4 regions of the Anaerosporomusa subterranea genome follow, and region 3 is predicted to be linked to each of the others. Evidence: riboswitches for the same ligand, from Rfam matches in the RefSeq annotation. Region 3 holds a riboswitch; each other region holds the start of a gene.
What was found. Region 3 has a riboswitch for cyclic di-GMP ahead of AXX12_RS08195 (GGDEF domain-containing protein). Riboswitches for the same ligand answer to the same signal wherever they lie in the genome.
Positions count from the first base shown of each region.

Region 1: linked by a shared signal. The riboswitch ahead of AXX12_RS14255 (response regulator) and the one ahead of AXX12_RS08195 (GGDEF domain-containing protein) in region 3 are both predicted to bind cyclic di-GMP.
Region 2: linked by a shared signal. The riboswitch ahead of AXX12_RS12230 (HD-GYP domain-containing protein) and the one ahead of AXX12_RS08195 (GGDEF domain-containing protein) in region 3 are both predicted to bind cyclic di-GMP.
Region 4: linked by a shared signal. The riboswitch ahead of AXX12_RS00145 (chemotaxis protein CheW) and the one ahead of AXX12_RS08195 (GGDEF domain-containing protein) in region 3 are both predicted to bind cyclic di-GMP.

Region 1 is NZ_LSGP01000023.1:54,232-60,015, reverse strand. Features, by position in the region: gene nadB (L-aspartate oxidase) at 1-592, shown strand, start outside; gene nadC (carboxylating nicotinate-nucleotide diphosphorylase) at 589-1,419, shown strand; cyclic di-GMP riboswitch class I at 1,523-1,607, shown strand; gene AXX12_RS14255 (response regulator) at 1,677-2,537, shown strand; gene AXX12_RS14250 (chemotaxis protein CheX) at 2,537-3,001, shown strand; gene AXX12_RS14245 (pyridoxamine 5'-phosphate oxidase family protein) at 3,205-3,669, shown strand; gene AXX12_RS14240 (MBL fold metallo-hydrolase) at 3,818-4,552, shown strand; gene AXX12_RS14235 (hypothetical protein) at 4,950-5,543, shown strand; gene AXX12_RS14230 (GntP family permease) at 5,681-5,784, opposite strand, start outside.
Region 2 is NZ_LSGP01000017.1:1,017,769-1,023,552, reverse strand. Features, by position in the region: gene AXX12_RS12240 (TIGR03915 family putative DNA repair protein) at 1-155, shown strand, start outside; gene AXX12_RS12235 (methyl-accepting chemotaxis protein) at 244-2,277, opposite strand; gene AXX12_RS12230 (HD-GYP domain-containing protein) at 2,321-3,373, opposite strand; cyclic di-GMP riboswitch class I at 3,828-3,912, opposite strand; gene AXX12_RS12225 (hypothetical protein) at 4,079-4,717, opposite strand; gene AXX12_RS12220 (4Fe-4S dicluster domain-containing protein) at 4,721-5,461, opposite strand; gene AXX12_RS12215 (NAD(P)/FAD-dependent oxidoreductase) at 5,472-5,784, opposite strand, start outside.
Region 3 is NZ_LSGP01000017.1:136,496-142,279, reverse strand. Features, by position in the region: gene AXX12_RS08205 (sigma-70 family RNA polymerase sigma factor) at 1-122, shown strand, start outside; gene AXX12_RS08200 (3'-5' exonuclease) at 183-728, opposite strand; gene AXX12_RS08195 (GGDEF domain-containing protein) at 767-1,666, opposite strand; cyclic di-GMP riboswitch class I at 1,720-1,804, opposite strand; gene AXX12_RS08190 (YigZ family protein) at 1,882-2,520, opposite strand; gene AXX12_RS08185 (methyl-accepting chemotaxis protein) at 2,723-4,411, shown strand; gene AXX12_RS08180 (two-component system sensor histidine kinase NtrB) at 4,496-5,784, opposite strand, start outside.
Region 4 is NZ_LSGP01000001.1:32,808-38,591, reverse strand. Features, by position in the region: gene thrC (threonine synthase) at 1-33, shown strand, start outside; gene AXX12_RS19715 (hypothetical protein) at 389-1,156, opposite strand; gene AXX12_RS00150 (methyl-accepting chemotaxis protein) at 1,359-3,389, opposite strand; gene AXX12_RS00145 (chemotaxis protein CheW) at 3,452-3,892, opposite strand; cyclic di-GMP riboswitch class I at 4,009-4,091, opposite strand; gene AXX12_RS00140 (AsmA family protein) at 4,519-5,784, shown strand, end outside.

The sequences.
Region 1 (5,784 bases), on a different contig from region 3:
AAATAACTACTTTATAGAACGAGACACAATTCCTATTGCACCGGCGGCTCACTATACGATTGGTGGAATTAAGACCGACCTTTGGGGTAGGACTAGCGTAGGCTCTTTGTATGCGTGCGGCGAAGCTGCAGCGACAGGGGTTCATGGTGCTAACCGACTGGCAAGCAATTCTCTGCTTGAAGGCATAGTATTCGGACGTAGGATTGCCACATATATTAATGAAACATATAGTGCAAAACGAGAACCCTCTGAGTTGTCTGCTGGTGTCACTGCAGCAACCGGTAGCTATACAGATCTAAATGCTTTGAGAACCAAGTTGGATGGTGTTGCAGGGGTCGTACGCCGGGGAGAAGAGCTGGAAGCTATGCTAAAGTGGCTAAGTGTTGGTGAGACAAATCATCAGGTTAGTCCGGTTGATCATAGCTATCATGTCTACAATACCTATCAATTAGCGGGGTTACTGGTGGAAGCGGCGCTACTGAGGACGGAAAGCCGAGGAGCCCACTACCGCTCGGATTTTCCCGGTAAGAATGATGAAACTTTTAGAAAACACATCTTGCAGCAATGGGGAAGGAAGGCTGTTATAGCATGAACAAGCTGGTCTTAGATCAATTATTACGCCAAGCTTTAATTGAAGATATCGGACAAGGTGATATCACCAGTGAAGCGATCTTTTCCGGGAATCATGAGTCTAAGGGCTATCTTATCGCCAAACGAGATATGGTCTTAGCTGGGTTGGAGGTTTTCACACGGGTATTTTCATTACTGGATGAGAACGTGAAGGTAACTCTTTACTATGTCGACGGTGACCGGGTTCAAAGTGGTCAAAAGTTTGCTCACATACAAGGACCAACTCGATCATTACTGGCAGGGGAAAGGGTGGCTCTAAATTTTCTGCAACGCTTAACTGGTATCGCCAATGAAACCAATCGTTATGTAGAGGCATGTGGAGGTTCTGGCACGATCATTGTCGATACTCGTAAAACGACACCCGGTCTGCGTATGCTTGAGAAATACGCTGTTACGGTGGGCGGGGGCAAGAATCACCGTTACGGTTTAGATTCAATGGTTTTAATTAAAGATAATCATATTAAGGCCGCCGGCGGCATTTTGACAGCTGTACAGAAGGTGCGTGATCATATATCGCCGTTTATAAAAATTGAGGTTGAAGTTGAAGAAATGCAGCAAGTGCATGATGCGTTGACAGCAGGTGTCGATGTGATTATGCTGGATAATATGTCTTTGCCGATGATAGAAGAGGCTGTACGGGTAATTAATCATCAAGCATTGGTAGAGGTGTCTGGCAATATAACAGGGGAAAAAATAGCTGGATTGGCGTCAAGAGGAGTCAATATTATTTCAAGCGGTGCACTCACTCACTCGGCCAAAGCGGCAGATATTAGCATGAGGCTAGAATAAAACAATTTATGTATCATTCTAGGGCTTAAGTCTTGAGCATTAAGTCCTATTTTTCTTTATTAGGTTGACGAAAAAAGATATAACAGTATAAAATTTTAAAATACCATATATCTGGCAAACCTACCGAAAGGTAGCGACGCAAAGCCATGGGTCTAAGGGCGTAAGCCAATGATTGCCAGGTTGCAACTTGTGAAAAGTGAGACTGGCATCTCACTTTTTTATTTTCAAATCACATTAAGGGCTGAAGGGTGGATCTTATGCGGGAACCAAGTGAAAAAATACGAGTACTAATAGTGGATGATTCTCCGTTTAGTCGTCAACTGCTGGCTGATTCACTAGATTCGCACTGGTTTGAGATTGTCGGTTTTGCGGATGGCTTCCGGTCCGCTCTCGAAGGTTATCGGACGCATATGCCTGACGTTATTACAATGGATATTGCTATGCCGGAAATGGACGGTCTGGAAGTTACGCGGCGGCTTATTAAGCAGGAGCCGGATGCCAAAGTTGTTATAGTATCCAGCATGAAAGATGATGATTTGGAAAAATTGGCAAAGTGTAAGGGAGCTGCAAAGTTTCTCCAAAAGCCATTTGAACCAGAGGTGTTAATGAGCGTTTTAAGAAGTGTGTGTGACGCCGACGTGGTGGATCATGATTTCAAAAGTTGCTACCCTGCCGAATTCATTGCCTCTTTTTCTAATTTCATGAAGAGATTCATAACAGATGTAACTGCTCAATCAACTGTTGATGATACAAGACTGTATTCTAGTGGTATTTCAATTCTTGTGGGGATAACTGGACAGTATAGTGGCAGAATGGTTTTGGACTTATCTGTTGAGACCGCTAAATGTATAGCCACAAGATTGCTTAAGCAAGAGCCTAAGGACTCTGATCAGATTAATGATGTAATTGCGGAGTTAGCCAATATTGTAGCCGGAAATGCATCATCAAAGCTGAACAGAGAATTCCGAGGGGCTTTTCTGCGTGTTTCACCACCAGCGATTTTTACCGGTGAGAAATTCTCAATAGCCAGCCCTAATCTAGAGATTCATGCGTGGCAAGTTGATACTCCTTTCGGAAAAGCCCGCCTGAGCGTTGGCTTTAAGAAGGAGATTGTCTAATGGATGTAAAAAGTATTGCTCCGTTCTTTGATGCAATCTTGAATGTTATGCCGCAACTAGGATTCCAAAACGTCACGCGTGGCCGGATGAGTGTAGCTGATGGCAATAAGATTGCAAGCAATGGAGTCATGGTAATTGTGGGCCTTACGCATCAGCTTCGCGGCACTATCGTATATAATATGACTGAGGAATCAGCCAAAAAGATTGCAAGTAAAATGATGATGGGGATGCCGGTTCCAGACTTTGACGCGATGGCAGAATCGGCGATTTCCGAGATGGGTAATATGCTGGCAGCAAACGCAGCTATATTATTTGAAGCACAAGGGGCAAAAATTGATATTTCGCCGCCTACTCTCATTGTGGGGGACAGCTATACCAGTACATCAGGTAATATGCGAAGGATAATTGTTGAAGTTCTTGTTGATGAGATACCCTTGGAAGTAAATATATCGCTAAATTCCTGACGTTAATGCGCTGTGTAAGTAAGCTGAATAGAGTAGTAGAAGCAACGCCGCTTGTCGATTTTGACAGGCGGCGTTGCTTCATCCCAGCGAATTCGACGGGCGTACCTTAAGCGTGTCTGTATTCGATACGTTAAATAAATATTGCCAACATGACGCTATAATGAGAAACTAAATAAATATAGATAGTTTAAGGGGGGACGTAAATGTTCAAAGAAATGAGACGCCATGATAGAGGACTTACGCGAAGTGAAACAGACGAAATTTTGCTAAATGGCGTTTATGGTGTGTTATCGATTAACGGCGAAGACGATTATGCCTATGGTGTACCGTTAAGCTATGTTTATACAGGTGGTCATATATACTTCCATTGTGCTCAAGAGGGGTATAAATTAAATTGTACCCGCAAAAGAAATAAAGTAACATTCTGCGTTGTGGGAAAAGCCAATACTTTACCAGATAAGTTCAGTATGGAGTATGCAAGCGCTATTGTTTTTGGAGAAGTTAGTGAAGTGCATGATCAGGAGAAATTAGCAGCGTTGATGGCTTTCGTAGAAAAATACTCTAGCAGCTACATGGAAAAAGGAAAAGAGTATGCTGATAGTGTCCATCATAAGACAGTGGTCCTTAAAATAGATAGTAAACACATTACTGGAAAAGCCAGAAAATAGGCCTATTCCTCCTCAAACTCATCAGAACAGTGCCACGTATTTTGGCGCTGTTTTTTTCACATCCTATGGATGTCCCAGGATTCAATTTGTCAATCTCACAGGAATGTTTCCGTCGGTTGAGACAATTATGACATATGGAGAGTGTTCAATGAAGCTTGTTGTCGTGGGATGCTTTGGAGCCTATCCGCCAAGGAATGGGGCCACGTCAGGATATCTTGTGGAAGATCATACGACAAAAGTGCTTTTAGATTGCGGCAGTGGTGTAATTGCAAGCCTGCAAAACTATATAAATTTGAATGAACTTGATGCGGTGGTTTTTAGTCATTATCATCGGGATCACTGTGCTGATCTTGAATGTATGCAGTATGCGACTATGATCGATATGCAGCTGGAAAAGAGAAAGCGACCGCTAGTGATGTGGGGAAACGAAGATGCTGGTGTTATACCCAGTCTTGACTATGAGAAATACTGCATAGGGATGAGGTATGTGGAACATGTACCTTTTACTATAGGAGGGTTGCGCTTTACAACCCAGGCTAATAAACACGATATACCTTCATTTAGTATAAAAGTCGAGGATTCTCAGGGTGGCTGCATTGTATACTCCGGAGATACTGAGTACTATGACCGCTTCAGTGATTTCGCAGAGGGAGTCGATTGGCTACTTTGTGAGTGCTCGCTTTACTCTGACCAAAGAGGCCAAGTAGAAGGCCATTTATGCGCCACTGAGGCGGGGCAGATCGCGGCAAGAGCAAGCGTGAGAAACCTAGCGCTGACACATCTGCCGAATTACGGGGATAGAGAGTCTCTCATCCAAGAAGCTGGGACAATATACGGCGGAAAGATAGTCCTTGCCTATCCAGGAATGGTACTAAAGATTTAGCTACATGTGGATCAATTGCACGGTCCCTATAAAATGCAGACGAGCCAACCTGGATAGATTGGCTCGTCTGCGTTTTGCTCCCTGATGCTTGGTGCCCCAAAAGCGGTCTGGATACATCAACATATTTCTTGTCGATGAATATTGGACTAGGAAGCGGATCGTTTGCTCTTGGTGTAGTGGCTGTCTGACGAGTTATCGTGAAATGTACTTTGTTCAGTTTTTGTTCAGAGTCGTTTGTTATCGTTTAATTGAACGAAACTAAAACAGAATATCAATAAATTGCTACTGAGGGTGTAACTAAAGAGCATACACTGAGATATGATATAGGTGATGATATATATTCATTCTAAAGGCGAAAGGGGTGCAATCCCTTCGCGAAAAGGGGGTATGTTGAACAATGGACATCAGTAAAGGTATTCGGGAAAGTTTTGAACTCTATCGTCAGAATTTTTCGACTCTCATTCTGGCGACACTGGTTGTGGCTGTTGGTTCCCTGGTTACTGCAGGTATTCTCGCCGGACCGCTAGTAGGCGGACTGTTGATGCTTTGCTTAAAACGGATGCGGGGAGAACACGCAGGAGTTAACGAAGTCTTTGCCTATTTTAACAAATTCGTTCCCACATTCTTGATCGTTGTAGCTATGTGGATCGCTATGTTCATCGCGGGGGCGCTTGGGTCCATCCCGCTGGTCGGATTCCTAATCCGGATTGCTGTTGGCCCGGCCGTTGGGATACTGTTTATTCTAGCTATCGGCTTGATCGTGGAGCGGAATCTTGAACCAATGGCGGCACTAAAACAGGCGTTGCAATACTTCATGACTGATCCGGTCATGATCTGGATGTATAGCTTCGTTATTGGACTTTTGTCTGGGATCGGGGCGATTCTATTCGTTATCCCGGTTATCCTGACCATGCCGCTCGGGGCAACCGGAATGGCTATCGCCTACCGGGAGCTTTCCAACAGGAAAATCGGCGCGATAACAGCGAAATAGGGAGGCTGGCTGAGCCTAATCGTAACAAGGCAGAGATCATTTCAAACAAATAGAAGAAGAATAAAAGTAAGCTCATTCCTGCCTTGTGCAAGAATGAGCTTACTTACTCTACACTAATGGATGGTTTGATTGTTTCTCTATAGAAGTCCAGTGATGGAATGAAACAATATGATGATAAATACGGTCGCTGTTTTGATGATTGTCATTATAAATATATCCATATAGGAATCCCGATGTGTCA
Region 2 (5,784 bases), 880 kb from region 3:
ATGATACGATCGAGATTCAGGGACGTCACAATCCTACCTGTCGCATGAGTCATATGCCAAAGCGTTACTGGAAATACATGACCGAGTTCGGTTCTGCACAAACAAAGTCTCTGCTAAGATTAGAAGGCTCTGGCGATTCTTTTGCAGGACGATAAGAAACATAAAATGCCCATGACCTACTGTTAGCAAAGTTGGTCATGGGCATTTTACTTTATCAAATATTCTTTCTTGCTAAATCATCGACTAAACACGAAACTTACTAACAGCTTCTTGGAGTTCCTGGGCCAAATGGGCAAGACTCTGACTAGATGAAGCAATTTCTTCCATCGAAGCTGATTGCTCTTCTGTAGCCGCTGATACTGTTTGGGCTTCCCCTGCCGCATTTTTACTTAGTTCATCGATTTCTTTCACTGATGATACAATTTGCTGACTTCCACTTGCCATCTGCTGAATGGCAGCGGAAATCTCTTTCACTTGACCTGAGACTTCTGTCACCAGAACCGCTATTTCGCTAAAGGCATGACCAGCGGTCGTCACAACCTCTGTCCCAACTTTAACCTCACGTGTACCGGCGCTCATAGCAACAACGGCTTGGTCTGTGTCTCCTTGAATTTCGCCGATCAGCGTAGCGATCTGTTTCGCCGCATCTTGTGATTGTTCGGCAAGCTTACGGACTTCTTCGGCGACTACAGCAAAGCCTCGTCCTTGTTCTCCAGCTCTTGCAGCCTCAATGGCGGCGTTAAGCGCTAGCAGATTTGTCTGTCCGGCAATTCCTGATATAGTATCAACAATCTGTCCAATTTCCTTGGATCGCTCACCGAGCTTGGCAACTACTTGCGCAGAATTATTGACTGTCTGTTCAATTTGGGTCATTTGGCTAACAGCTTTCTCAACAGAATTGCCGCCTGCTTTAGCCGTTTCAGCAGCTTGAGTCGACTTTCCTGCCGCAAGGTTAGTATTGGCAGCCACTTGTTGGATGCCAGCCGACAATTGCTCTACTACTGCCGTCGTTTCATCAATCGCATGAACTTGTTTGTCAGCTCCAGTTGCCACTTCGCTGATCGATACCGCTACTTGATTTGCTGCCATGGCTGATTGTTCGGCGCTGGCAGTCAGCTCTTCTGAAGAAGCTGCAAGCTGTTCGGATTGATTATTCACCTTGGCGACCAGCTCTCGCAAATTCGTCCTCATGTCCCGGAAGCCTTTCGCTAGTTGGCCGATTTCATCTTCTGAAGTAACTTCTGCCACGCGCTCCCGTAAATCGCCCTGAGCTAAGAGTAGACATTCGTCCCTGATCACCGTAATAGGTTTAGCGAACCGTTTAGCGATGATGACAATAGCGACTACGGTGATAAGTAAAGCTACAATACAAAGTATCAGCATCGTTCGGGCCAGAGTATCAGTTTCCTGGGTGGCTTCTGCTTTGGGGGCTGCAACCGTCATCACCCAGCGTTGACCGCCTGGTAAGTCGACCGGCGTGACTACCGCGATCCTCGTAATGCCGTCAACAAAGGCGTATTCTCCCAGCATCTGTTTCCCCGATTCGGCTGCCGCCTTAAACAGATTGATCAGACGGTCGTCAAGTTCGCTCTGCTGCAGCTTAAGTTCAGCATTGATCTTCTTCTCGCGAAGGTTTAACTTTCCGACAAGCTCAGAGCTGTCGGGATGGGCAATAATCGTGCCGCCATCATCGGCGAGTTGACCGTACCCTGTATCCAAAAACTTCAGTTCCGCAATCGCAGCGCTCAGTCTTTCCATAGAAAATGTTCCGATCAGGACCCCGGACAACTGTCCATTGTTCATAACCGGCACAGCCAAAACAACAGCAAGTTTACCGGTTGCTTTGGAAACTAATGGATCCGAGACAACTAATTTCTTTGTGGCAATAACCTTTTTAAAATAATCGCGCTCGCTGTATGTAGCGGTCGCTCCCGTGTTGACAACGCCTGAACCATCAGGCGAAGCGAAAATAATGACATCAAAAGTGCCAAGCCTTTTTTGAGCCTCCGCCATGACAGTAACAATTTGGCCCTTATCACTACCTGTACGGATAATTTGGATATTAGCTAGATCCTCCAGTTGCGATATCAGAAGTTCCATATCACTATACACCCGCTGACCGTAATCTGCTCCCACCGCCTTGGCTGTGGCATCAATACTTCTTGTTAATGATTGATGTGAGAGATAATAGCTAACCCCGGACAGCACGCCTAATACCACGATAATAAGGGGCAACAAGATAAATAGTAATCGGGTTTGTATGTTTTTGATTTTCATTTTTATAACACTCCTTACATTGGTCAAACTTTACTACCCAGGACTACTTTGCGATATCCATTATTTCAACTGTTTTATTTTCTCGCAGATCTAAGTAAGTGCCATCTACCAATTTTATGGTTGGTTTACTAGTAAAAAGATCGTTCAGATACACGACCTCGCCCTTTTGCCCGTTACTCAACAATACCATACTACTTGACAAGTAATTTTTGATGTGACGCAAAAAAGTTAAACACAATAACGGATCCAGTTGTGTATACATCTGTTGAACGATTGTTTCTGCGGCACAAAAAGGGCTTAGCCGCTTGCGATATATTCTATCACTAGTCATCGCATCATAAATGTCTGCAATCGCAATGATTTTAGCATAGTAGCCTATTTGATTTTCAGTTAACCCGAATGGATAACCGCTGCCGTCAATGCGTTCATGGTGTTGCAAAACCCCGATTTTAATTTCGGCAGCAATTTGGTCAGATTGCAATAACAGTTCATACCCCTTAGAAGGATGGGTCTTAATCGTTAACATCTCTCGGTCGGTAAGCCTGCCTGGCTTATTCAAAATTTCTGTAGGAATTGATACTTTGCCTATATCATGTAAAAGGCCAGCCGTAACTAAATCTTTCAAATTCCCCTTAGTCATACCTACCAATTTTCCTAAGATCCCAGAGATGATGGAGACATTAATCGAGTGTCGATACGTATAATCGCAGTGAACTTGGATTCTCTGGAGGTAACCAATGGAGCAGCGTGCATTAATTAAAGGTCCGATGTGCGAATCAACCAATTTAGTAATTAGTGTTAGAGGAAGCTGTTTTGAAAAGCGAGCCGTTTCAAAGGCATGCTTAAATGCCTGCAAAGTTTCCTGGTAGAACAAGTAATAATCAGTTTGATTACTGATCTGCGCTTTATCTCCGGAATCCGCCTCTGTGCTCAACCAGTTGTCACAAACGACATCAACAAAAGGAATCCGCCTCTTTAGTAGATAATAAATTTTTTGGTTAGTGAGCTGAATTCCGTGCGTAAGGAGAACTTGTCCATCTTTTGTGACAATATCATTCGCCAGAACCATACCTGGCCTAGCGGTAAAGATAGACAATTTCCTAGCTCGCCCCATCTAATTTCACTTCCATTCTAACTAATAATTCGCACCTTTTTCTTCTGGTTTAAGAATTACACAATTCTCTTATTGCCTAATCCACACTTCAGCTTACAGCTTGGACTCCGGGTGGAAGCCGAGGATCTTCTAATTGAGACGATTCATCTTTTGACTGTCGGAAAGAAATTACTTGGTTTCTTCCTGAGTTTTTACTCCCCTTTACGGTAGCGAAAGTCTTAGAGTGGCTTGCTATCTGGAAATTAAAATGCACCTAGTCCGTAAACTAGATGCAAATTTGCTTTTACCTAGAATGGTTATTCCAGGCCACAAACAGCATAGTTGTTTCTGATTCTGATAAAGAGCTCTCCCTTTACCTTCCGCTAAAACGACTGGGTATCCTCCACTGCACAAAATGTAATAAAATTAGCACCAGTCGACAGACTGGTGCTAATTAATCAGCAACCTGGCAGTCGTAGACACTTGTCCGTAGACCCATGGCTTTGCGTCCTTACCTTTCGGTAAGTTTGCCCAAGTATGTAGTAATATATGGTACTTAACAAGTTCATATTTTATCACGAAAATTCAGATTGTCAAGCACTCCACTATTATTTCCCGTTACTTTTTAAGAGAAACAACCATTTCTCCCGAATACAGCGGCGAAATGGTTCTTTTATTTTCAAACCGGCACGTTTGATTAGCACTTACCTACTTCACCGATACACTAAACAAAGCACAATAATCGTCAATCAGTTCAGCTGCCCGAACAGGGTTGAAAATACCGCACCGGCACGGTTTAGCTAATTCTATCCCCGCTTTCTCGGGTGTCAACTCCCCTTTTTTCACTTTTCTGATCAAACGTCTGACCAGTCCCTGGGCCACCATTCCATGGCCACACATGGTTGTCACCTGAGAGATATCTTCTTCCGGCATTTTTTCTGTTTTCCCCAGGACACCAAGTGAATGTTCGACTGCATGGGGTTTGACCCCTGCCTGTGCACAGCACTCGAATAATTTATCAAAAAGGCCGGATACCGTAAGAGACATACCCAGCTCAGCCTCTTTAACTTCCCTCAGTAGGGCGGTAAGATCATTGGCATCAGCTAAAACGACATGGGTACTGCTGATAGTAAGATTTTCATGCAGATCATCGTAATCGGTAACAAACTGGTTTCCCAGTTTAACATCCCCGAGATTAACCGGATGATGTTTGTGAGCTATCCGCAAAAACTTCTGCAGTTTGGGTCTGGCTCCGTCATGATTGAACCCGCGGGCCGGCATGGCATGCATAGGAAAATCGTTGGCCAAATTTTCCGGCGTACCCCGCCGGTGTAACGTATGCGACATAAGCTAAACCTCCTTCGCCAGTGGTCGGCCAAGACCGGTATTCATCTTACCATTAGGCAGGACTGGCCAGTTCAGAGAGCGCAGAATGGGAAGCGTAGGAATTGAATTATCCTCGTCGAGAACGGTAATCAAGTCCACGCTGAAAACGCAGTCAACTTGGCTGGCTATCCCGCGAATAGTTTCTAGTACTTCAGCCATTTTCTCCAGCGGTACAAGCATTTCAATAATCGCAGAAAGGACTGTTTCGTTCTTCACTTCATCTTTAAAAATACCGGTCTTCGGATCAGCCATCAACCTTGTACACGGATTGTTAGATTCAAACTCCACTCCCAGACTTGCCAGCGCTGTAGCTACTTTTTCGATATCGGAAAAGCGAGCGCCGACACTTGGCCGCCCCATCTCGCAGGAGATGCCGACAAAACCGCGTTTGATCCGCCCAGTTATCTCATTCGTCTTTATCTCTTCCGTACCCCGCCCGGCCACTTTGGTTTCGCGATGTTCCACCGTTGGGTCGCTAAAAGCTGACCGGATGGTGCGTGGCCACTCATAGTTTGGCATAAACAAAGCGTCTGCGGAACAAACAGCCGCTCGTAAACAAACCCCACAGTCAACACAGTCGTCTTCATCAATTTCATAATACAGCTTCGAATTCTTCGGATTACGCCGCCGGGACGATATATTGCCCAACGTACAGAATTCAATACACTGCCCGCACCCGGCGCACTTATCTTTATCGATCCGCATACCGTCCCTCCTATAATGTTAACAAGTCAACGAAGCTAAATGATGCTCCAAGCGGCGCGTACCTCTGCAGATTGGTTGAACAAGCGACAGCGCCGGCCAATACTCCTGCCTGCCTGATATCTCCGATCAATAAAACGCCTTTCAGCACATTGTCCCTAAGTACAAGCCGTTTATAAAGGTTCTCGTTGCGCACAGCCACAATCTCATCTCCGTCACTGCCGGTGACATCGCCGGCTGAAACCAATGGGATACCTGCTATTTCTACACTGTTCATTGTCAGATAGCCGTGATACGGTGTTGTATCACCTGCCATATTACGGGCG
Region 3 (5,784 bases):
TTGCCGAAGAATTAAACATTAATACAAAAGTAGTAGACAATGCCATTCAACGAGCAAAGAAGAAGATCTATCAGCACGTTGTTCAGCAGAACGAAAATTATACGATTGGCATGTTAAGTTAATAGCTATCTAATAACAACAGCCTGCAACATGTGAAAAGCAAAATGCAGGCTGCTTATTTCTTAAAAAGATGCGGCGACTTCCTTTGCCGCCTGCAAGATGATTTCCGCGCAAGCTCTGGCATCATTGGCGGCATCGTGATGTTGAAACTGAAAGTTCAGGTGGTTGGCGACGGTGTTCAGCTTGTGATTTGGCAAGCAAGGCCAGATTCTTCTGGCAACTGCCAGCGAATCAATTACCTGAAACTCCGGCGCTGGCAGCCGGTAATGGCTAAGTACTGCCCGCAGTACGCTGATATCAAAGGTGGCATTGTGGGCCGCCAGAATCTGGTTGCCGATATACGGTTGAATAGTTGGCCACAGTTCCTGAAAAGATGGCTGATTTTTTACAACCTCATATGTAATCCCGTGAATATCGGTGAAGGTAAACGTTGTCGATGGCGGCTTAATTAACCAGGATTGGGTATCAACAATATTTCCGTTTTCAACAACAACGATTCCCAACTGGCAGGCACTGTTTCTTTGGTGATTAGCAGTTTCAAAGTCGATGGCGGTAAACGTTTGACTGATAACAGGCTGAGTCCGGCTATTTGTAGAGCGGCTGTTCATCGTAATCCTCCCCTCGCAATTTAAATGCTCTACGATAATCAACCAATTGTCACCCGGTTTCGTCCTGCCCTTTTACTTTGATACATCAAATCGTCAGCCCTTTTGACAATGGTTTCGTTGGTATCATTCTCATTAGCTAAGGTTGCTCCCATCGAGATCGTGACAGTAATCGTCTGTTCCATAGTTCTAACTTCTGACTGCTGGACGAGAACCCTGAGTTTGTTAGCGATACGTTCCAGCTTAACACTGTCGAAGCAGCCAGAAAACAGGATAATAATCTCTTCACCGCCCCACCGAATAACATGGTCGCCATTCCGAACATTACTAGCCAACGTTTTTGCCACCATTTTTAGTACTAAATCGCCAACTTCGTGTCCGTAGACATCATTAACATTCTTAAAATTATCGATATCGGCAAATAAAACCCCTATTGATTGTCCGCCTTTTCGGCATTCAGAAACTTTTGCACTCAATAAAAATTCTCCGTATGAGCGAGTAAATAATGCGGTAAGTTTATCGATGTTCGCTTTGTCTTTTAGTTGCTCTAATTCGCTGTATAATGCGGCATGTGGCGAGTTATCCACAAAAACTTCTACTGCCCCCACAATAGTCCCGGTCTCATCTCTGATAGGGATTATTCGCACAGATACAGGAACGCGATGTCCCTCTTTATGTCTGAAAAATACTTCTTCTTCTCGTATCATACCATCACTAAGCGTCTGTGTTACCGGACAACGGACTTCACAAAGATTATCGCCGTTTTCATCGATATGCGCAAGCATATCGATGCAGTTAGCAAGCGCTATCTCACTGGTAAAACCAGTTATTTTTTCAGCGCTCTTATTCCAGTAGATTACCTTCTTGCTTGTGTCAAGAAAATATACACCTTCATAAAAATTGTCCAATAAATTTTTGCAAATCGAATTCGGAAAATCCATCAAAACCGCCTCCGATTAAAAAAATGGATAATAAAAAACTCCCATTTTGCGTTCTTCGCAACCTGGCAGTCGTAAACAAATGTTCTTAGACCCACGGCTTTGCGTCCTTACCTTTCGATAAGTTTGCATATGGAGTTTAAAATTAAGGCTTGTTAAGAATATTCTTCTTTTTGTCCCTATTTCCTTCTTTTAAAATTGCAATAGCATTATTCGCCTCAGTTCAGCCATACTGCAACCTCCACATACTCCTCTCCCGCCTCCTGAAGGGTTGCCAGACCTGACGTCCAGTCGGCGATCTGCTGGTCAAAGCTAGTGTCATCAGGTCGTCGTAAGACATAGAGAGTCGCCTGCTCGCTGAATGTCTTGTCTGTGACTGTATAACCGTGATTCCGCAAATGGTTTTCCAGTATCGCCAGCAAGGAGTAGTCGCAGTTGACCGCTAGCCGCAGATGGGGTTGCATCTCGACAATGCCGGCAGCGCAGACTGCTTCTGAAGCGGCCTTGCCGTAAGCGCGGATCAGACCGCCTGCTCCCAGCTTAATACCACCAAAATAACGAGTGACAACAATGACTGTATTGGTTAGGTTTTGTTTTTTGAGAACCTCGAGAATGGGTTTACCTGCTGTACCCGAGGGTTCACCGTCATCATCCGCCTTTTGTATGTCTGAATGTTTGCCGATAATATAGGCAGAGCAGTTATGGTTGGCATCCCGGTGCGCTTTCTTTACCTGGTTGATAAAGGAAGTCGCCGCTTCTTCTGATTCGACGCGGGCAACATGACCGATGAATAGTGAGCGGTTAATCTCAATGCGAATTTTGCTTTGTTCTTTGACTGTATGGAAGAGAATGCTCACGGCGACACCTCATTCTGTTATACTATGGCGAATTAAGCATATCCTAAATTACTTAGAAGCCATTAGCACTTCAGCATTCTGTTATACTATTGACAAATTAAGCAGGATTTTCCTTTTCTGCTGTCGAATTTCGTTATCTAAATCGTTAAGCAATGTAATTATTAAGCCGTATTCCAAGAAACTACTTTTGCAGGAGGACAGCATGCGTATCAACATTGGGACACAAATTCTAGCAGTTTGCATCATGATCGTGATAGCCTTTTCCGGTCTTAGCATCTACACCTATTTCCAAATTGACGCAGTTCAGGTTGGCTATGATGGAGTTATCGCCCGTAGCGTGCCACTGGTAATTGAAGTAAAGGATCTAAATATTGAACTAAACAACCAAGCAGCACTGGTTCGCGGCTTTATTCTATCAGCTGATGAGAGGTATGTCCAGGACTACAACTCGTCCCGGCAAAGAATGGACAAGACGGTAGCCAGCCTTGAACAAAAGCTGATTACACCAGAAGGCAAGCAGAAGGTAACTGCTCTTAAGAACGTGCTTGCCGACTATCATCAAGTCTCTGATCAAGGGATTCTCCTCAGAAAGACTAAAGGACAAACCGATGCTTTAGCTGCTGTAGCCGCGGCAAAAGCAAAGGTTGAAGCAGCTGATAAAACGATGATTGATACCGTAACCTTCCTAACAGAGCGTATGCATCTGCGCACCAAAGAAAATGTTACTGCTGGAGACAAGATACAAAGAATACTTGGTATACTTGATGTTGTTATCTTTTTGGTGGGTTGTGCGCTAGCGATTTTCTTATCCCGCCGCATCTCCCGTCCACTTAATGAAGTGGCTAAAGCAGCGCAAACTATTGCCGATGGCGATTTGCGAGCTCGCGCCATTGCCTACAACGCAAATGACGAAATTTCTGATATGCTTAAAGCCTTTACGCAAATGACAGACAACCTGCGGCATCTGGTCGGCCAAGTGGCTAAATCAGTTGAGCAGGTATCGGCAGCTAGCGAGGAACTCACCGCCAGCGCGGATCAATCAGCACAAGCGTCCAATCAGGTGGCTGAGACGATTTCCCAGATAGCCAGCGGTGCTGCCAGCCAACTAAGCGGTGCCGAACAGTCCGTATCCGTGGTGCGCGAAATGGCTTCAGCAATCAATCATGTTGCAGCCAATGCCAATAATGTTTCGATGAAATCTGGCGAAACGGCCCGGGCGGCTGATGCCGGCAACGATGCGGTCCGTCAGGCTACAAACCAAATGCAATCGATCAGCAAATGCGTTGCTGAGTCAGCACAAGTTGTTCAATCCCTCGGGGCAAGCTCACAGCAAATCGGCGAGATTGTCGACGTAATCAGCGGCATTGCCGGACAGACAAATTTGCTGGCACTCAACGCAGCGATTGAAGCCGCTCGAGCCGGTGAGCAGGGACGCGGCTTTGCCGTGGTTGCCGACGAAGTGCGGAAATTAGCTGAGCAATCACACGAAGCGGCGCAGAAAATTACAGTTATCGTTAGAGATATCCAGAACGAGACGTGCTCGGCCGTCACGACAATGGAACAGGGAACTAACGAAGTAGCTAGAGGAACTGAAGTTATTGCTTCAACCGGCACCCAATTTAGCCAAATCGCGACAATGGTCCAATCGCTGAACAACCAAATCCAAGAGATCAGCGCCGCCGCTGAGGAACTGTCTGCCTCTAGTGACAATGTTCTACATGCAGCAGACAGCTCTAGAACCGGATCTGCTGAAATCGCCGGCAATGCGCAAACGATCTCAGCTGCTGCCGAGGAGCAGTCAGCTTCGATGCAAGAAATTGCCTCATCCAGCCAATCCTTAGCCCACATGGCCACTGAATTGAACGAGATCATCAGTAAGTTCCGGGTATAAAGTTATTTTAAGAGGGCGTCTCAAAAGCAGTACTGCTTTTGAGACGCCCTCTTTTCCTTTTCGCTTGTCAGCTATTCGTGCGTGTCAGCATGCTTTCGAGGGGCATTCGGCTAAATTTACGAGACTAATTCGATTGGACGAATGGAATCGAATAGTGACGGTTGTACCAACGCCCTCAAGTGAATCAATGCTAAGCGCAGCATTGTGCTGCTCGACTATGCTGCGACAGATGGCCAGACCAAGTCCAGTGCCATTACTTTTAGTCGTGTAGAAAGGCTCAGTCAGTTTGTTTAAGCAATCTTCTGAAATACCGCAGCCGTTGTCTTGAACCTGCAGTTCAATAAAGCTGCCAACCCTCTGTGTCCGAAGGATCAGCCGGCCGTCATCCTCGATGGCATCATTAGCGTTTCGAAACAGATGTAAGATCAGTTGTTTGATTTCCTTTTCACTGAGCAGTAGATCGGGCAAATTCTCCTCTAGGTCTAATTCTAGGACGCCTCCTCTTGCCACAGTCTCGGAATAGAGTAATGGTTGAAGACGAGATATGATCTGGTTAATATCGCAAAGAGATTTCGGGACTGGCCTGTTTCTGGCCAGAGAGAGAAAGTCTTCAATGATATCGTTTGCTCGGTCTAACTCGTCAATCATTAGGCTATAACGATTCTTATCGTCAGATTTCAAGGCCATGAGCTGCAGATTACCTCTCACCACAGTCATCGGATTACGAATTTCATGGGCGACGCTTGCGGCCATCTCACCGACTACGTTGAGCCGCTCCTGCCTCCCCATTTCCCGTCGGAAGTTCTCTCTTTCCGTAATGTCGGTTACTGATATGACTGCCCCCAGAATTTCACCTGTGTCTTCATCAATTAAAGGCCTGCCGCGTGTGATCCATTCTGCGCCCACCAGTTTCTGATGACTTTCTACATTGCTTTCTCCCTGAAGTACACGGGGGAAGATTAGTTCCTCCTCAGGAATTCCCACCGAGTTCATTAGTTGTCGCAGCGACATGCCTATTAGTTTCTGGCATTTGCCTACATGTCGTTCGATGATAGTAGCATACATATCATTATGCGCTGTGATCATCCCGTGTTTATCAACTACAACTGCAGCAACCGGACAAGCGTCTTTCAGTCGCTTAAGCCTTTGCACTTCTCCCCAGTATTTGTTGCGAATAGCATCAAGGACAGGAATAAACTGAGGTAGATCTGCTAATGATTTCTGATCGTCATCTATTTGTGATATTTGGCATGCCAGGTGTGCGATCGACAAGTTAACTCTCTGAAAAAAGTAAGCGATTATCAACATCAGCACAAACCATATCATCAACGAAAGGAGAATCCAGTCTACGTTGGCAATTCTACTCATCTCGT
Region 4 (5,784 bases), on a different contig from region 3:
AGCCGCTATATCAGGGATAACTTTGACCAGTAAATAACATTAAGCGACCTTTGAGGAGCAGGTAACGGTTAGCACGAGCGGCACCAGCGTCACAAGCGCCACTATGCGGGCGATTAATTTTCTAGTACAAAAGCCTCAGCCCTGCATAAAGCAAGGGTGAGGCTTTTTACTATTAAAGTTTTATATAGCTCTCAGTGTACTGATGCGAATCCGCCTTACTCTAGACCTAATGTTTTCATTTTTTCAGATAGCCACTGCGGAGCAATTTTCCCTGCTGCGATTTTCACAGACAATCGCGGCATTAATAGATTGGTATCCAGAATGCAGGAGTATCCCCAAAGCAGATTGATGATAGTTTTATATGGGTAACAATTCTATATTCGATTCTTTAATGATGTATCCACCACGACAAGAAAAATTCATCATGGTTTTCATAGTTTTGGCCATCGTCACGTAGCATGATAAATATTTTGTTATGAAAGAAACCGATGCTGACCAATTCATCTGAATCGTTGTAAAACATGATCCCATCTACTATATGGTGACCATTATACCAAAAGCCGCTACCACTACTATCCCTCCATCTAAATAACCGTAATCCAGGAAATCTGTCATGCCAATGCCGGTCATGAATCTGTTCAAAATGATGATGGGGCGCATAATGCCCTGCACGTTCATGCCAATTGAACGGAATACTTCTAAAGGATGAATGAGCTATCGGCCGCCAGCGATCATGTCTGTATGCTGAATGTGACCAATCATATCGTCCTTTGCGCCCGCGATCGTCTCGATGGCGCTCGATCTGATGTCGATAATCCCGTTGTCTGTCCCGTTCTACTCTCTCCCGTTGTTGTCTGTCCCGCTCTACTCTCTCCCGTTGTTGTCTGTCTCTCTCTACTCTATCTTGTTGTTGTCTGTCTCTCTCTACTCTATCTCGTTGTTGTCTGTCTCTCTCTACTCTATCTCGTTGTTGTCTGTCTCTCTCTCTTTTCTCTCGTTGTTGCTTCTCTTGCTCCAGTTTGTCTCGATTCTGATTTTCTAATCGATATTTATCTTGACGGATATCTTGTCGATAAGCTACGCTGCTTTCAGCTTTAGTGATTGATGGTATGGTCAAAACAAACATTGCAAGACATAGAATCACCAATCTTTTCATTTCGAATACCTCCCTCTTATATCGGTTATATCAATGACTATGTCATAGGATGACCGATATATTCCGGCTAGCTAAGCATTAATCGACAATCCACTATTAGGCTGAGCTCAGAAAATCGCAGGCAAATGAAAAACTCCTGCAAGACTTTAATAGCCTTGCAGGAGTTTTTCATTTGTGTACTTAAGCCCTTTTACCCGTCATGTTAAACACGGAACTTGCCGACAGCTTCACGGAGGTCCATCGCTAAGTTGGAAAGGCTCTGGCTGGAGGAGGCGATCTCTTGCATAGACGCTGACTGCTCCTCGGTGGCCGCCGATACTGTCTCGGCCTCTCCGGATGCCTTTTTACTCAAGCCATCGATCCGGTTAACCGCTGTGACGATCTGTTGGCTGCCAATAGCCATCTGTTCAATTGCAGTAGAGATGTCTTTTATCTGATCGGATACTTGGGTTACCAATGCTACGATTTCTTGGAAAGCTTGTCCGGCAGCGTTAACGACTTCTGCTCCTACTTTAACTTCCCGGGTGCCATCATTCATGGCCGATACAGCTTTATCGGTTTCTCCCTGAATCCCCCCGATCAGTTCGGCGATCTGCTTGGCCGCTTCCTGAGACTGCTCGGCAAGTTTGCGTACTTCATCGGCAACGACAGCGAAACCGCGTCCCTGTTCACCGGCCCGCGCGGCCTCGATAGCGGCGTTAAGAGCGAGCAAATTAGTTTGTCCGGCGATACCGGAGATAGCATCTACAATCTGACCAATTTCCTTGGAGCGTTCGCCCAATTCAGCGACTACTTTGGCGGACGTATTAACAGTCTGTTCGATTTGTGTCATTTGACTAATCGCTTTATTCACCGACTTGCTGCCGTCGTTAGCCTTAGCAGCAGCCTGCGCCGATTGTGCGGCTACACCGTTGGTAGTGGCCGCAACCTCTTGGATACTGGCTGATATCTGTTCAACCACGGCAGAGGTGTCGTTAGCCGCGGCTAGCTGTTCTGCTGCACCAGTCGCCACATCGGTAATCGATGCCGCAACCTGGTTAGCGGCCTGGGCAGATTGGTCGGCACTGGCTGTCAGCTGTTCACTCGAAGCAGCCAGTTGCTCGGATTGGGAATGTACTTTTGCAACAAGCTCACGCAAATTTATCCGCATCTGCCGGAAACCTTGCGCCAGTTGGCCGACTTCATCTTCTGAAGAAACCTTTGCCTCACGCTCCCGCAGGTCGCCTTGGGCCAAAAGCAGGCATTCATCCCGTATCAGCGCAATCGGTTTGGTGAACTGTTTGGCTATGAATACGATAGATACTGCAACAATGAGTAAACAGATTAGCGAAATGATCAGCACTGTTCGCGCCAGGGCATCCGTGTCCTGAGTGGCTTCCGTTTCAGGTGCTGATACCCCCATTACCCAGCGTTGACCGCCTGGGAGATCGATTGGCGTGTATACCCCGTATCTAGCCACACCGTCCACAAAGCTGTATACTCCATGTGTTTGTTGCCCAGACTGGGCTGCTTTGGTAAACAGAGCAATCAGACGGTCGTCGAGTTCGTTCTGTTGCAGCTTAATTTCAGCATTGATCTTCTTTTCGGCAAGATTCAGCTTTCCAATGATTCCAGGATTCTTCGGGTGGGCAATAATCGTCCCTGAATCATCGGAGATTTGACCGTAGCCGGTATCCAAGAATTTTAGATCTTTAATTAGATCGGTCATTTTTTCAAGGGAATACGTCCCCCCTGTTATCGCGATGAGTTGTCCGTTGTTCATGACCGGCACAGCCAGAAAGAAGGACATCTTGCCGGTCGCCCTTGAAGTCAGCGGCTCAGAGACATATGCTTTTTTCGTATCAAGCACTTTTTTGAAATACTCGCGGTCGCGGTATTGGCCTGTAGTGCCGTCGCCGCGAATCGCCGAGCCATCCGGCGAAATATATAAAACGGTTTCAAAACCAATCCTTTTCTGTATTTCAGCCATGGCTGCGCTAATCTGGGCCTTATCGGTTCCGGTCCGGAAAGTTTGCGTTTTGGCCATATCCTCCAATTGGATCATCAATTCTTGAATACTGCCTTTTATACGGTACCCATAGTCGGTTCCAATTGCCTCAGCTGTTTCACCAATGCTTTGATCTAAAGATTGCTTAGAAATATAATAGCTAACCCCTGATAGCACACTTAATACCACAAAAATAAGTGGCAACAACCATAGTAGCAATCGAGTTTGAACGCTTTTTATGTTCATGCTATAAACTCCTTTATAATAACCTTTGACAGCCGGATTTCGACATTCGGTGGTCGCTTGCGCTACGCTGCCCCGATCGCCCTAATCTCATCCGCCCTTAGCAAATTGCCTAAATCAAGCAAAATTAATAACCGATTAGCATCTTTACCGATTCCTCTCACACACTCATTTACGGCAGTCATCGCAGGTACAGCTTCAATCTGTTCGCCAGATAGCCGCAGTACTTCCGTAACCTCAGTCACGATAATGCCAATATCTTGGCCTGCAACCTCAATGATAATTGCCCGCTTGTCTTTTCCAGTGTCTGCACTTAGGCCAAATCGTTTTGCCAACTCAATTACAGGTATGACCTTACCGCGAAGGCTGATGATCCCTTCCATAAACTCTGGCGTATTAGGAAGCTTTGTCGCATTTCGATATTGAATAATCTCTCTAACTTGAGATATCTCAATACCATATTCCTCATTTCCTAGACGAAATACAACCAGTTGTTCCTCACTCATCGCATCCACTCTTTCACCAATTATTTACATTATTACAACCTAAATGCCGATATTTCACCTCTTTTCACTTCACAAAATAAAATAGGACCATGCCAATGCCTGGTCCTATCATCCGCAATGGCAGCCTGGCAATCATAGGGAACCCCTTAGACCCATAGCTTTGCGTCCTTACCTTTCGATAAGTTTGCCAAATATATTCTTTTTTTCAGTATTTTACAATACTATAATTATTACACATTGTCATATTTTAGTCAAGAAAACCGAGACTTGGCATTTAGTGCAAAGGGCAAGCTTCTGCAAGTTGTCAAGTGTTTGCAGGAGTTTGCTTGCTAGCGAGCACGAAAGATAAAAAGGAGTTGATTCAGGTGGAGTTTTGACTCCATCTAAATCTTAGTCACACTTGTGAGTGAGGCTCGGAATCTACGTTTTTGCGAAACCGAAGGTTCCCTTTAGGGGCTTGAACTACAGACTGTAAGGCCCGACCTTAAGAAGGTGGAGTCTACAGGCTGTGCGAAGGATAGAACTTGCCTAACCTTGCTGTTAGTCTATTAAGCAGGGAGGTAACGATTGTTTGTCGAATTAAATACTATATAACCTGACGTTTGTGAGTTTGGAGGCTGAGAGTTTTGAAGGAATGGCTAGTAAAATATAAGAAAAATATTATCATCGCATTAATCCCGCTAATTGTCCTAGGCGGCTTGTGGCAAGTCGTTTCAGGCAAGGTGGCTAAGGCGCTTCAAGACAGCCTGGTTGCCAGCGTGGGACAGAAGCTCAACGGACGACTACAGGTAGGGTCGATTGACCTATCGTTACTGAGCTGGGTAAGGATTCGCAATGTAGCGGTCTATGACAAGCAGGACAATCTTGTCGCAAAAAGCCCAAATATCGAAATCAAATACAAATTTTCAGATTTGACGAAGGGCAATCTGGGTATGTCGAGCATTGAAGTGGTCGCTATCCAGGGCGCAGAAATTTGGCTCAAGACGGAAAAAGAGCGTTGGAATTGGGAAGGCCTGGTGAAGGACGATAAGACCGCGACAGATTTTCGTGGCAAAGTTGAAGTCGGCGAAGGAACCGTTCATATTGGCAATAATCAGATTACACAAACCATCGAAGGCGTCAACGGTACACTCGATTTCATTACATATCCCGCTGGCTTGGGTATTGATCTCAAAGGGCGAGTCAGCCAAGCCACACTAGGCATAGTTGGCAACTGGGGAGAAAGCAATGCTAGTGAACTTACGCTCCGGACGGATGGGTTTGATGTGGCCAAACTGAGCGGGTTACTTCCTGCTACACAAGAGATCCGTTTAGAGAAGGGACTATTAAAGAAGCTACAAGTGGTAGCAAAACGTGATGATAAGAGTATAGTACACTACCAAGCCGAGGGGGAATTCTCCGCCTTAACGGTTGCAGGCAAGGTCAATATTCGTGACGGGCAGGGAAAATTCAGCGCTGATGAAAATGGATTACACTTTCGGGATTTGGCTCTAATGATCTCTGGTCAACGAACAGAGGGCAAAGGCAGTATTCTACTTAAAGACAACAAACAATCGCTCGACTTTGCGTTAACGCTACCTGATGTTGATCCTGCAGCATTTTTCACCGGTTTAGCCGTACAGCGGCCTCTTTTTGTCACCGTGAACATCACGGGCCCATTAATCAAGCCGTTAATATCCGGAAGTTTCAAAATTCCCCAAGTCACGATTAGCGATATGTCTGTAAGCGAGATTAGCGGGAATATGCGTTATGACGAAGGGCGTCTTAGCTTACAACAAGTACATGGGGCCGCCTACCAAGGGCAGTTGTCAGTGGCAGGCGAAGTCTTGACAGCAAACGAGAGTTACGAACTGGCTGCATCTGGCAGTGGCATGAATAGTTCGGCCCTTACT